3 linked regions of the Staphylothermus marinus F1 genome follow. The main gene of each other region encodes a partner of the protein of the gene in region 3 in a complex. Links are inferred from orthologs where the notes say so. Each region holds a gene or a part of one and is shown on either strand. Other genes may lie near its edges.

The links.
Region 1: SMAR_RS05380 (region 3) and SMAR_RS04260 share a complex: the UniProt entries of both Methanocaldococcus jannaschii proteins name them as parts of the 50S ribosomal subunit. The link is inferred for Staphylothermus marinus F1 from one-to-one orthologs.
Region 2: SMAR_RS05380 (region 3) and SMAR_RS04435 share a complex: the UniProt entries of both Methanocaldococcus jannaschii proteins name them as parts of the 50S ribosomal subunit. The link is inferred for Staphylothermus marinus F1 from one-to-one orthologs.

The regions. Positions count from the first base shown.
Region 1 is NC_009033.1:820,029-823,053, reverse strand. What follows is about bases 315-3,025. They hold SMAR_RS04260 (50S ribosomal protein L24e), read right to left. Parts: upstream 1,909-3,025; coding sequence 1,720-1,908; downstream 315-1,719. Other genes in these bases: SMAR_RS04245 (glutamate--tRNA ligase), read right to left, coding at 2,973-3,025; rpl7ae (50S ribosomal protein L7Ae), read right to left, coding at 2,510-2,896; SMAR_RS04255 (30S ribosomal protein S28e), read left to right, coding at 2,095-2,364; ndk (nucleoside-diphosphate kinase), read right to left, coding at 1,273-1,698; infB (translation initiation factor IF-2), read left to right, coding at 315-1,262. In the rest of the region: more of infB, read left to right, coding at 1-314. UniProt on the Methanocaldococcus jannaschii protein: Binds to the 23S rRNA.
Region 2 is NC_009033.1:844,601-847,636, reverse strand. The notes cover bases 315-3,036. They hold SMAR_RS04435 (50S ribosomal protein L37ae), read right to left. Parts: upstream 1,947-3,036; coding sequence 1,683-1,946; downstream 315-1,682. Other genes in these bases: rrp41 (exosome complex exonuclease Rrp41), read right to left, coding at 2,853-3,036; rrp42 (exosome complex protein Rrp42), read right to left, coding at 1,984-2,841; SMAR_RS04440 (Brix domain-containing protein), read right to left, coding at 1,120-1,662; SMAR_RS04445 (KEOPS complex subunit Pcc1), read right to left, coding at 870-1,127; SMAR_RS04450 (prefoldin subunit beta), read right to left, coding at 508-873. In the rest of the region: SMAR_RS04460 (DHH family phosphoesterase), read right to left, coding at 1-259; more of SMAR_RS04455, read right to left, coding at 189-314. UniProt on the Methanocaldococcus jannaschii protein: Binds to the 23S rRNA.
Region 3 is NC_009033.1:1,006,193-1,012,792, forward strand. The notes cover bases 3,706-6,600. They hold SMAR_RS05380 (50S ribosomal protein L30), read left to right. Parts: upstream 3,706-4,856; coding sequence 4,857-5,345; downstream 5,346-6,600. Other genes in these bases: SMAR_RS05370 (50S ribosomal protein L18), read left to right, coding at 3,706-4,190; SMAR_RS05375 (30S ribosomal protein S5), read left to right, coding at 4,193-4,837; SMAR_RS05385 (uL15 family ribosomal protein), read left to right, coding at 5,369-5,827; secY (preprotein translocase subunit SecY), read left to right, coding at 5,953-6,600. Also shown: rplX (50S ribosomal protein L24), read left to right, coding at 1-150; SMAR_RS05335 (30S ribosomal protein S4e), read left to right, coding at 150-908; SMAR_RS05340 (50S ribosomal protein L5), read left to right, coding at 908-1,474; SMAR_RS05345 (30S ribosomal protein S14), read left to right, coding at 1,498-1,662; SMAR_RS05350 (30S ribosomal protein S8), read left to right, coding at 1,709-2,110; SMAR_RS05355 (50S ribosomal protein L6), read left to right, coding at 2,130-2,687; SMAR_RS05360 (50S ribosomal protein L32e), read left to right, coding at 2,684-3,094; SMAR_RS05365 (50S ribosomal protein L19e), read left to right, coding at 3,115-3,573; more of SMAR_RS05370, read left to right, coding at 3,582-3,705.

The DNA.
Region 1 (3,025 bases), 190 kb from region 3 along the record:
TGGCTGAAAGATTTGATAGAGTAAAAGATTTTAGAACAACGGTGGCAATAGTGCCTGTATCAGCTAAAACAGGCGAAGGCGTTCCAGAACTACTAGCTCTACTAACTGGTCTTGTCCAGAGATTTATGAAGAAAAGACTAGTTACAAGCGAAGAACCCGCTAAGGGTGTTGTTTTAGAAGTTAAAGAAGAACCCGGTCTTGGAACAACAATAGATGTAATCATATATGACGGCGTAATACGTAGGGGAGACACTATTGTTGTTGGAGGCAAAGATAAACCAATAGTTACAAAGGTAAGAGCATTATTAATGCCTAGACCACTACAAGATATGAGAGCACATGAAGGAAAATTTGTTAGTGTCGAACAAGTAGTTGCTGCTACAGGCGTAAAGATTTCAGCCCCAGATCTGGATAACGCGCTTGCTGGCTCACCAATATTCGTTGTTCCCTCGGAGGATAAGATAGAGGAATATATTAAGATCGTAAAAGAAGAAATAGAATCCGTTAGAATAAAGACGGATAACATAGGTGTTGTAGTAAAAGCTGACACCCTAGGAACGCTAGAAGCAGTTGTCGAAGCTTTAAAGAGAGAAAATATACCAGTTAGACTAGCAGATGTCGGCCCTGTTTCTAAAAATGATGTTTTAGAAGCTTCTGTTTCAAAGAATCATAGACCAGAATACGGAGTCATAATAGCTTTTAATGTTAAAATACTCCCTGAAGCTGAAGAGTATGCTGCTAGAGAAAACGTTAAGATCTTTAGACACAATGTTATCTATAAACTTATAGAAGACTATATTGGATGGGTTAAACAGCTTCGCGAACAAGAAAAAATTAAGGAGCTAGAATCTCTTATTAGGCCAGGTAAAATACGTATATTGCCAGGCTACATTTTCAGAAGAAGTAATCCAGCAATTGTTGGAGTAGAAGTTATTGGCGGAGTTATTAAGCCGGGGTATCCATTAATGAGAAAAGACGGTATGAGACTGGGCACGATTATGCAAATACGTGATAGAGATAATGTATTAAAAGAAGCACGTGCGGGTCAATCTGTTGCTATAAGTATTCGTGGTAGAATACTTGTTGGAAGACACGTTGATGAAGGAGATATACTATATACTGATATACCTAAACAACATGTACACTTATGGCTTACAAAGTACAAAAATGAATTAAGCGATGATGAGAAAATGGTTCTTAAAGAAATAATTGAGATCAAGAAGAAACAAGATCCGTTCTACGGCTTAGTTTTTGGTAGCTGAATATAATTATTTACCAATCAATTATTTCATCATCTTTGAAAATAACTCTTATCTCTCTCATAGCACTTTCAGGACTATCACTTGCATGAACAACATTTTGAGATTTAGATAATGAATAGTCGCCTCGAATTGTTCCAGGAGGAGCTTCTCTACCATCTGTTGGTCCGATCATCCTCCTAACAACACTAATAGCCATATCACCTTCGAGAATCATGGCGATGATAGGCCCCGAAGTCATGAACTCTATTAGAGATACGAAGAATGGTTTTCCTCTATGAACACTATAGAATTCTTCAGCTTTTTCTCTTGTAAGCCGAAGCATTTTTAATGCTTTAATCTTTAAACCTTTCCTTTCAAATCTGGATATAATTTCTCCAATCAATCCTCTCCTAACGCCATCTGGTTTGATTAGAACAAGAGTTCTCTCGGTATTCAACCTTGATCACTCAATCACTGATTATTTGGTTTGTGAACCATATTTAAGTGTCCATTTCAGTTTTCTGGGATCTCTTCTTAGCAATAGATAGTTCTTGTAACATTTACGACTACAAAACCATAGTATAGAGCCATCATTTTTTACATACATTATTCCTGTTCCAGGCTCTATTTCACGTCCACAGAAACTACATCTCACCATGCGAGGCATTGTTTCCTCCACCACTCCAATAAGCATTTATTGTCTACAGTATTTCACTATCGGGAAAATACAATTGTAGAGTATTTTAAGTTTTATCGTAAACCTTATAAAAACGTATCTCCTACACCAAATTTGAATAGTTAATTGTTTGGAGCGGAACATAAAAATCAACTAGCCATATAAGGTGTATTGATTTTGAGCGGTGAGGAAACAGAGAAAAAGATTGTAGCTGAACAACCCGAGATAAACGTAATCGAAGAAATAGGTTTTCCAGCAGAGGTAATTCAAATAATTGGTAGAACAGGTGTAACTGGGGAAATAATACAGGTTCGCGTAAGAGTATTAGAGGGAAGAGATAAAGGAAGAATAATTACTAGAAATGTTAAAGGCCCCGTCAGATTAGGAGATATCTTAATACTTAGAGAAACAGAGAGAGAAGCTAGGAAACTAAGCGGTAGAAGATAAAAGTTTTTCCTCAACTAATAAATTATCCTGATCAGAATTATTAAGAAAATATTCTCCATGAGAAAACAGGGATAAGTATTACAAAAAATTATTGAAGAACTATATTATTTATTCCTATGCAGCTTGATCTATAACCTAATAGAGATTAGGCTCCTGCCTTTGCTCTTAGTTCTTGTACCTGCTTGATAATTTCTTCTACTAAGTCTTTAGCACCGCCTGGGTCTATGATTGCAGCGCTAGCTGCAGCTACCTCTATACCCGCTGCTTCACCTAGCCTCTTTTTGCTTGGGACATAAACATATGGTATTTTCTTTTCGTCGCAGAGTAGAGGTAGATGAGCAACTATTTCTGGTGGATCAACGTCTTCAGCAATTATCACTAGTTTTGCTATTCCTCTTTCAACAGCTTTTGTTGTCTCATTTGTTCCCTTCTTTATCTTACCACCTGTCTCTCTAGCCTTTTTAACTGCTTCATATACTTTCTCAGCTAGTTCTGGAGGTACTTCGAATTTTACATAGAATGGTTTAGACATAACTTCATCCTCCTCCCAACTCTTCGGTCGTCTGATTTAAAACCAAATAATAGTAAATGGTATTATAAGGTTTTTGTTATTCATGTGCAAAAATACATTTGATCTCCTCTGGTTCTTTGGAATCTATTC
Region 2 (3,036 bases), 170 kb from region 3 along the record:
GATTGATAAAATCAATGTTAATATCGAGATTGTTTAAAACATTCTTTGAGGCAGCATTTAATCCTTCGGGAAGAATAAGGTAAACAGTATTTTTTAGTGATACGAGAAAATTTCTCAATATAAGCATCGAAGAAACAGCGTCTGGATCAGCATTTTTATGTGTTAATATACCGTACACTAGTCCTTTATTACTGAGTAGAAACCTTCTCAGCTTGTTTATATTTTTTAAGTTCTCTTTCAAAAATTCTTCTAGCTTCATTTATGGTGTCCCCCAGGATTTTATTGTAGTTCATAATATCTGTGTATCCAGCCTTAACACCTATGTCTAGGAATAAAGTAATCTTGTCTCCTTCATGCACAGCTTTTACTATTATATCGTATTCGCTTTTAGGTGGAAGAACTTGTTCTAGATACTCTCTTATATGCTTTTCCACATGTTCGGTTATATTTGTCAAATCATCCAGCTTAATTTCTTCTAGGTTAAGGTTTAATATTTTGATACGTGTTTTACGCAACTGTTATCCCATATTTTGCTAGGAGTTCTCTAAGTCTTTTCTCGAGGTCACTTATCTGTTTTTCTAGGATTTCAAGTTGTTTCTTATATTTATCCTTCTTTATTCCCAGTATTTCTTTGCGTTCTTCTAGTTCCTTTATTATTTCATCTCTAGGTTTCTTAACGAGTACATGACCAACCATTTTATATATATCTGTTTCCTGCTCCATTGTTTTAAGTGTATCAAGAATATGATCTATATCTGCTAGTTCTGCCTCAACTAGTTTAAGCTCTGCATCAAGTTTTGCATAGTTTTCTCTTAAAGCTTGATATTGTGTTAGGGTTTGTTGTACTTCTGGTGGGAGTCTCTGTTGACTCATGCTTTAATCACCTCGTTATATACGTGTAATAGCATTGAAATAGTGCTTAAAAAACTATTATGTAGTGCTCTTAGCATGTTTATTCTACTACACTTAATTATAAGTATTAGTTTTGTTAAGTTCTCCTTTGACAACTCTATTATGCAACCTGGAGAAGGAGTCTTTGTTTCGGGATCTAATGCATTATATATCGCATTTACTAGTTTTTCATTCTTGTCAGAAATAACTAGTTCCAGAATAGCTTTCTTAAACATGTATTTTTACACCAATTACACGTATTATGGGTCCGCATGGTTTACCTAGTCTATTTAAAGGTTTGATGATGATGAACTTCTTTGTTTCTTCTAGCTTGATTATAACATCCGCTTTATCACTTATTGTTTCATGGAATATTTTTATGAGAATGTCTGCTAGCTTATAACATTCATCTTTTATGCACGCATTATAGTCTATTGTTATTGTCTCTGGATTATATGCTCTAGATGCATCAGGGTTTTCTCTCGTAAGATTCACTCCTTTAATAATAATTGTCGCTACATGCTTTGTTTTAGGAGGCTTTTCATCTAAATAAACTCTATAAATTTTAATTATTGACGGATTCCCTTTTCTCTCTCCAACAATGAATATATATTGTTTTTTATCTCTATATGCTTCAAGGCCTAGTTCTTCAATAGTTTTCTTTCCTCTGTTTACATGTTTGGAAAAAGGCAGAGTATTTGCTAAGTCTTTTATAAAAGAACGTGTTCTTTGGCTAGGTTTATGTGAAGTAGTTATTAAAACGCCTGGCATATGAAATCATCGATTAAGGATCACTCGCGGATAATGTATTTTCCAAAATATCTGCTGAGCTCTGTTCTGGGAACATATGCTCCTCCAGCCCATTTATTGCCGCATTTTCTACAATACCATATACCTGTACTTAGCCTTTTCACTGTTCCTTTTGCTCCACAGAATGGACATGTATGGGGAGCGTATCTTTTCTCCAATATATCTCTTACTTTTTTACGCAGGGTAGAACCGTATCTTGCACCATATCTTCCAGCTATTCCGACAGCTTTAGTTCTTCTAGCCATTTCTATTCTTCACCTCTTTATCGCGTAAGCATTTATTCTAGACTAGAGTTTTTATGTAGGTATCTGGATTATTTAATACTTCCCTTAATAAACTATGTAGTTCAGATGCTTTTTTCAATGCAATATCTACTAATTGATCAATCATTTTTGGTTTTATACCTTTCATCCCCATTTTCTGTATACCAACAATCCTATTTGTTTCATCGACTGCAAACGTTATTCTTGAATCAACAACTAGTTCTTCCTCAATGTTTGGATCAACTATTATTACATCATCAATAATACCTAGTGTAACAGTTACAACATTTAGATTTAGTGGCAACGGCGCTTCCTTCACGGTTTTATCAATTACTACATTTTCATCCTCTATACTGACAATTCTCGGTATCTTAGTCATGTTTAGTGCTAGCATTGTTGATAACATTCCTGTATCAACTATGTTTCCGTAGTGATCGATTAAGTATAAGTCATTAAATATCAGCCATACCTTCTTACCTGGAATGACAACTAAGTCTTCAAGTCTAATAGCTCTAGGTTCTCTCAGACTCCTATCTATTACTCTAGCAGTTTCAATAGCGTTCTCATCTGGAGGGCCTGGTTCAAAAGTCGGCGAAGCTAGTGGGACAAACTCAGCATGTACCTGTAAAACACCCTCGTTTGGTCTATCACTGTAGGGCGTTCCTATTTCTAGCTTTACACCAGTAATAACAAATGTGTTGCCAAGTTTAACAGCAGCGCTCCCCTCGGCTTTAGGTATAGGGTTCAAGAATACTTCTATAGGTCTATACTCATCTAGTTTTCTACCATCAATTCTTTCTCCTTGCTTCAAAAGTTTCTTAATTGTTTCATGTTTTATCTTGGGAACAATTGGTTGTCTGGTTGGAGTTAAGGACATGGTTTAACACCTTATTCTTCGAGTGCTTTTAAATATTTTTTATGAAGAGTTTCCTTCATGGTCTTATAGATTTGTTCAGCGCCCCATTTAGCTAGATTTAAGGCTTCTCTGAACTCCTCAACAGTTAATACGCCGTTAAGCTGTAATAGTACTATTTCATCTATGCCGGCAGCGTATCCTATTGGCATATCGGCT
Region 3 (6,600 bases):
ATTAAGCTTGATCTAAGCGATAAATGGCGTAGAAAAATAATTGAGAGAAGAAAGGGTTTAATAGAGAGCGAAGTAGTTGAAGAAAAAGAAACAAGTAAAACTAGTGAAGGTGGCGGGAAAACAATAGAAGAGACTGAAGGTGAGAAATAATGGCTAGAATGGGTGGTAAAAAACATTTAAAAGCACTAGTTGCGCCTAAGTTTTGGCCTATACTGAGAAAAGAGTATAAATGGGCTGTAAAACCTTCACCAGGTCCACACCCTATTGAACGATGTTTTCCTCTACTTATAATTGTTCGCGATATACTGGGGTATGCTAAAACAGCTAGAGAAGCTAGGAAACTAATTAGTGAAGGACATTTTAAAGTTGATGGAAGAGTTAGAAAGAACTATAAGTATCCAGTAGGATTAATGGATGTAATTGAGATTGTTGATACAGGTGAAACATATAGAGTTATCCCTGTGCCCGTAAAAGTTCTGGGTTTGATCGAGATAGATAAGGAAGAAGCCAAATATAAGCTTTCAAGAATAGAGAATAAAACAACTGTTAAAGGTGGACATATACAGCTGAACCTTCATGATGGCAGGAACGTGTTGATCAAAGTAAGTGATCCTAAGAATCCTGTTGAAGACATATATAAGACTCTGGGAACACTACAAATATCAATACCTGAACAACAAATACTAAACTATATACCATTAGATGAAGGAACGCTTGTAATAATTAGTGGTGGAAGAAATGTTGGTAGAGTTGGAAAAGTAGTATCTATACATAAGGGTATTCGTAGACATAGAAGTATTGTAACAATAGAGGATAAGCATGGAAACAAGTTCCAAACAAGTCTTACCTATGTGTTCCCAATAGGTAAAGAAGAACCATTGATAAAGTTGCCAGAGGGTGCTTGGTAATGTCTACGATTATAGAACATGTACCCGACGCAGATAAAATAATTGAAAAATGGAATTCTAATCCAATGTATAAGCCACGTCTAGCTAAGGTAACAGTAAACATATCAGTTGGGGCAGCTACTGAAAGACTGAGCAAGGCTATGCAAGTTTTAGAGGAGCTAACAGGGCAGAAACCCGTTCCTAGAAGAGCTAAACGCACAATTAAAGACTTCGGTATTAGAAAAGGAGAAAACATTGCAGCAAAAGTTACTCTACGTAGAGAAAAAGCTGTTGCTTTTCTGAAACGAGTACTTGAAGCAGTTAATTATAGAATAAAAGCTTCAAGCTTTGATGATAATGGCAATGTTAGTTTTGGTATTAAAGAACACATCATGATACCTGGAGTAAAGTATGATCCTGAAATAGGAGTGTTTGGCATGGATGTAGCTATTACAATTGAGCGACCAGGGTATAGAGTATTAAGGAGAAAAAGGTGTAGAAAGAAACATATACCTCGCAGACACCGTGTTTCCCGAGAAGAAGCAATGCTTTATCTACACAAAGAATTTGGTGTTGAGATTATTTAGAAAATAATAGAGGGGATCCATACATGGGTAAATATAGGCCTCCAAAAATCTATAAGTTCGGTAAAGGTTCACGTAAATGTAGGAGATGTGGAACAAGGGATGCAGTGATTCAAGTATATGGTTTATATCTATGTAGGCAGTGTTTCAGAGAAATAGCTCCATCCCTCGGATTTAAAAAATATAGTTAAGGGGGTTTTTGATAATAGTATTGGTTTTATAATGGGGTGAAAGTAAATGGTAATGCTTGATACATTAGCGAATGCTCTGGCAACAATACAAAATGCTGAAATGAGAGCCAAATCTGAAGCTCTGATTTGGCCAGCTTCAAAACTTATAATTAATGTTTTACGCGTGATGCAAAGAGAAGGGTATATTGGAGAATTTGAATACATTGATGATGGTCGCTGGGGAAAAATAAAGGTTCAATTACTGGGTAGAATCAACAAAACCGGCGTTATTAAGCCGAGATTTCCAGTAAAACTCAGGGATTTGGAGAGAATGCCTCATTGGCTACGCAAGTATCTTCCAGCATATAATATTGGAATATTAATATTATCAACGCCGCACGGAGTATTATCTCATAAAGAAGCTATTGCTAAGAAGACTGGAGGAGTACTACTGGCATATGTATACTAAAACAGGATAGGTGTGGTAAATGGTTAAGCTTCCACATATATATGAAGAAATAGATATACCGGAGAACGTTACTGTAGAAATTAATGGTTTAAAAGTAAAAGTTAATGGTCCAAAAGGGAGTATTGAGAGAGATTTCTCTCATGTAAGAAATATTATTCTTAGAAAAGAAAATAGTAAAATTATAGTTGAGACATTCTTCGCTGATAGAAGGAAAAAAGCACTAGTGGGCACTATTGCATCACATATTGAAAATATGATTAAGGGAGTATTAAAAGGATATAGATATAAATTAAAAATAATATATTCACACTTTCCAATCACAGTCGAAGTTGATGATAGAAATCGTATTGTTAGAATAAAGAATTTCCTTGGAGAAAAATCTGATAGGATAGCTAAGATAATAGGTGAAGACGTCAAAGTAACTGTTAAAGGAGAGGACATTATTGTTGAAGGAATAGATATCGAGCATGTTGGACAAACAGCTGCTAACATTGAGTTAGCTACAAAAGTTAAAGACAAAGATAGGAGAGTCTTCGCAGACGGCATATATATTTATGATTGGGGTGAAGAAGAATGAGTGAAAACAAAGACTTAGAAAAATTATTAGAGCTTAGAAAAAAGCTTAAATCAAAGAAACCAGAGTTTCTACGCCATCTATGGTGGAAAAAACCAAAGTTTAGAAATGATCCTAAGTGGCGTAAACCAAAAGGTACTGATAACAAGATGCGGTTGAAAAAGAAAGGGTATCCACCGCTGGTTGAAGTTGGATATAGAGGACCTAAACTAGTACGGGGGCTACACCCGTCAGGTTTGAAACCCGTAGTTATACATGATCCCAAAGAACTGGATAGGCTAGATCCAAATATGCACATATTATACATTGGTAGAACTGTTGGACTAAGGAAAAGAATAGAAATTATGAGAATAGCGAGTGAGAAGGGATTTAAAGTAGCTAATCAAATAAGTCTTAGTCAAAAACAATAGTGGAGAGAGGTAGTGTAGTAATGACTGATTTAAGTCTACAAAAGAGATTGGCTGCGGAGATATTAGGTGTAGGCGAGTCGAGGATATGGATAGATCCTGAAAGAATAGATGAAGTTGCTGACGCGATTACTCGGGAAGAAATTAAAGCGTTAATTAAGGACAGAGTTATACAAGTTAAACCAATACATGGGAACTCTCGTGAGAGATGGAAAATAAGACATATGCAGAGGAAGAAGGGGCGTAGAAGAGGATATGGTAAACGTAAGGGTAAGAAGACAGCTAGGAAGGATAGGAAGGAGGAATGGATGAATAGGATTAGAAAAATTAGAAGGTTTCTCAGGTATCTACGCGATCATGGCGTAATTACTCGCAAAGATTATAGGAGATTATACATGTTGGCTAAGGGTGGAACATTCCATAGTCTAGCATCTTTAAAACACTATATGAAGGAAAAAGGCATAGTTAAAGAGATTAGGTGAGCAAGGATATGGCTAGAGGACCAAGATACAAGGTTCCTAAGCGTAGGAGGAGAGAAGGTAAAACAAACTATTATAAGAGATACAAGATGGTATTATCTGGTCATCCAAGATTTGTAGTTAGAAAAACACTAAAACACATAATTGTTCAAATAGTAACAGCTAAGCCAGAAGGAGATATCACCATAGCAGCAGCTCATTCACGAGAACTCTACAAGAAATATGGTTGGATGGGTGGATTAGGAAATACGCCGGCAGCGTACTTGACAGGTCTACTTGCTGCACTTCGCGGATTAAAGGCGGGAATAAAATATGCTGTCCCAGATATAGGCTTACATGTTCCAACGCGTGGAGCCAAGGTATTCGCGGCCATAAAGGCGGCTAATGATGTTGGATTAAAGGTTCCGGTAGGTGAAGAAGTTGTGCCTTCGGATGATCGTATTCGTGGGGAGCACATCGCCTCCTGGGCTAAGATGCTCCAGGAGGCTAGTCCCGAGGCTTATGAGAGATTCTTCTCAAAATATATTAGTCGAGGCTTTGATCCCACCCAGCTCCCCACGCATTTTGAAGAAGTAAAGAACCGTATCTTAGAGGAATACAAGGATGTGTTGGGTGAGTAAATATGCCTATGAGTGCGATTGATAAAGAAGCTCTTGAAACATGGGTTCCAAGAACACGTGTAGGTAAAATGGTTGTTGAAGGAAAGATTACTAGTTTAAAGGAAATATTTGATCGCAATCTTCCATTGCTTGAACCAGAAATAGTTGATTATCTACTGCCCGATCTAAAATATGAAAGGCTTGATGTAGGAATAGTTCAGAAAGTAACTGATGCTGGTCGAAGAAGCAGGTTTAGAGTAGTTGTCGTAGTAGGTAATGAGGATGGTTTTGTAGGAGTAGGATCGGGTAAAGCGAGACAGTACCTAGTTGCTCTACGAAAAGCTCTGAGAAATGCTAAGCTAAACATTACACCTGTCAGGCGAGGATGTGGAAGCTGGGAGTGCAGATGCGGCGAACCCCATAGTATACCGTTTACTGTACAGGGTAAGAGTGGTAGTGTTGTAGTAGTATTGAAACCAGCACCTAAGGGAACAGGATTAGTAGCCGGTGATACAGCTAAGGCTGTGCTTAGAATGGCTGGTATAAAGGATGTATGGACAGAGACATTCGGGAAAACAAAAACAACACTAAACTTTGCTAAAGCAGTTGTCAACGCATTAAGAAACACATACAAGTTTGTAGCACCGGTTGATTGGCTAAAAGCTTAGAGAAAGGTGAAGTGATAAAATGCCGGATTTATATGCGATCATCAGGATTCGTGGAAGATTAGATGTACCACCGGATGTTGACTATACATTAAAACTGTTGAGACTCCATAAAAAATTCCATATGGTAATATACCCGTCAAACCAGCCAGGATTAAAGGGGATGCTACAAAAGGCAAAAGACTGGATAACCTGGGGAGAAATAAACTATGAAACACTTGTAGAATTATTGAGAAAACGTGGAAGAACACTTGGAAATAAACCATTAACGGATGAATTTGTTGATAAATATTTGTCAAAGTATGGAATTTATGGGGGAATACAAGGTTTAGCTAAAGCATTATTAGAAGGTAAAATAAAGCTTCACAAACTCGAAGTAATTAAGCCGGTGTTTAGGCTTCACCCACCACGTGGAGGCTTTAAGAGAAGTACTAAGAGACCATTCAATGATGGAGGAGAACTAGGATATAGAGGTAAGTCTATTAATGAATTAATTAAAAGAATGCTTTAAATAAATGTTTAAAGGTGAAGATCATGGTTGTCCGTAAAAAGAAGAAAAGCCGAAAACTAAGAGGAAGAACACGCTCAATGGGTTGGGGACGTATAGGACAACATAGAAAAAGCGGTGCGCGCGGAGGCTTTGGAGCAGTAGGATTCCATAAACACAAGTGGATATGGGTTCTAAAATATGCTCCTAATTGGTATGGAAAACATGGCTTTACAAGACCTCCAGAAACAATATATGGAGTATACAGTATCAATGTCGGAGAATTAGATGAGTTAGCAAAACATCTTGTTTCAAAGAATCTTGCTTATCGCGAGGAAGGCAAGATAGTTATTGATGTTACAAGCATGGGCTTTAACAAAGTACTTGGACGGGGCAAGGTCACATTACCATTAAAAATTATAACAAAGAGCATATCTAAGAGAGCACGTGAGAAAATAACAGCTGTTGGCGGAGAAGTAGTTGTTATAGGTGAGAAACAACAATAGTTTTCTTCGGAATAGATATATAAATTGATTTTCCAGTTAAATATAAATTCCTAAACCAAAAATACTTATCAATAATTATGTTTGGGAAAACAATACGGAAACTAAGCTGTGTGATGGTGCTTTAGATGGGTTTAATAGATTTAATGGCTAAGATAGCGGATTATATTCCTACAGTTGAGAAACCAAAGGCTAAGCCTGGCTTATATGAGAGATTATTGTGGACAGCTATAGCACTAATAGTCTATGTGATAATGGCTAATACACCATTATATGGAATATCAGTTACTGGTGGTGGACAACAAATACTTCTCGTACAAATAATTTTTGCATCTAGAAGAGGAACCTTAATGGAGCTAGGCATTGGACCAATAGTTACTGCAGGCCTCATCATGCAGATTCTTGTAGGAGCTAAAATGATTAATTTAGACATGTCTAATCCAGATGATAGAAGAAGATTTACAGCGGCTCAGAAAACATTTGCTTTGATACTGGCGGCTTTCGAGGCGGCAATGTATGTTTCAGCGTGTAGATATTGGACACCAACAGGCCCTAATCCATTCTTCCAATGTAGTGCGACAATATATCAAAGAATAGGTGTTGGACTCCAACTATTCATTGCCACCTATATAGTTATTCTACTCGACGAAATGATCCAGAAAGGATGGGGTATAGGATCAGGAGTGTCTTTATTCATTTTAACCGGTGTAGCTCAGAGGATTCTATGGAATCTTATCAGCCCAATAACTATTAGTGGTGAAGCTGTAGGGTTTATT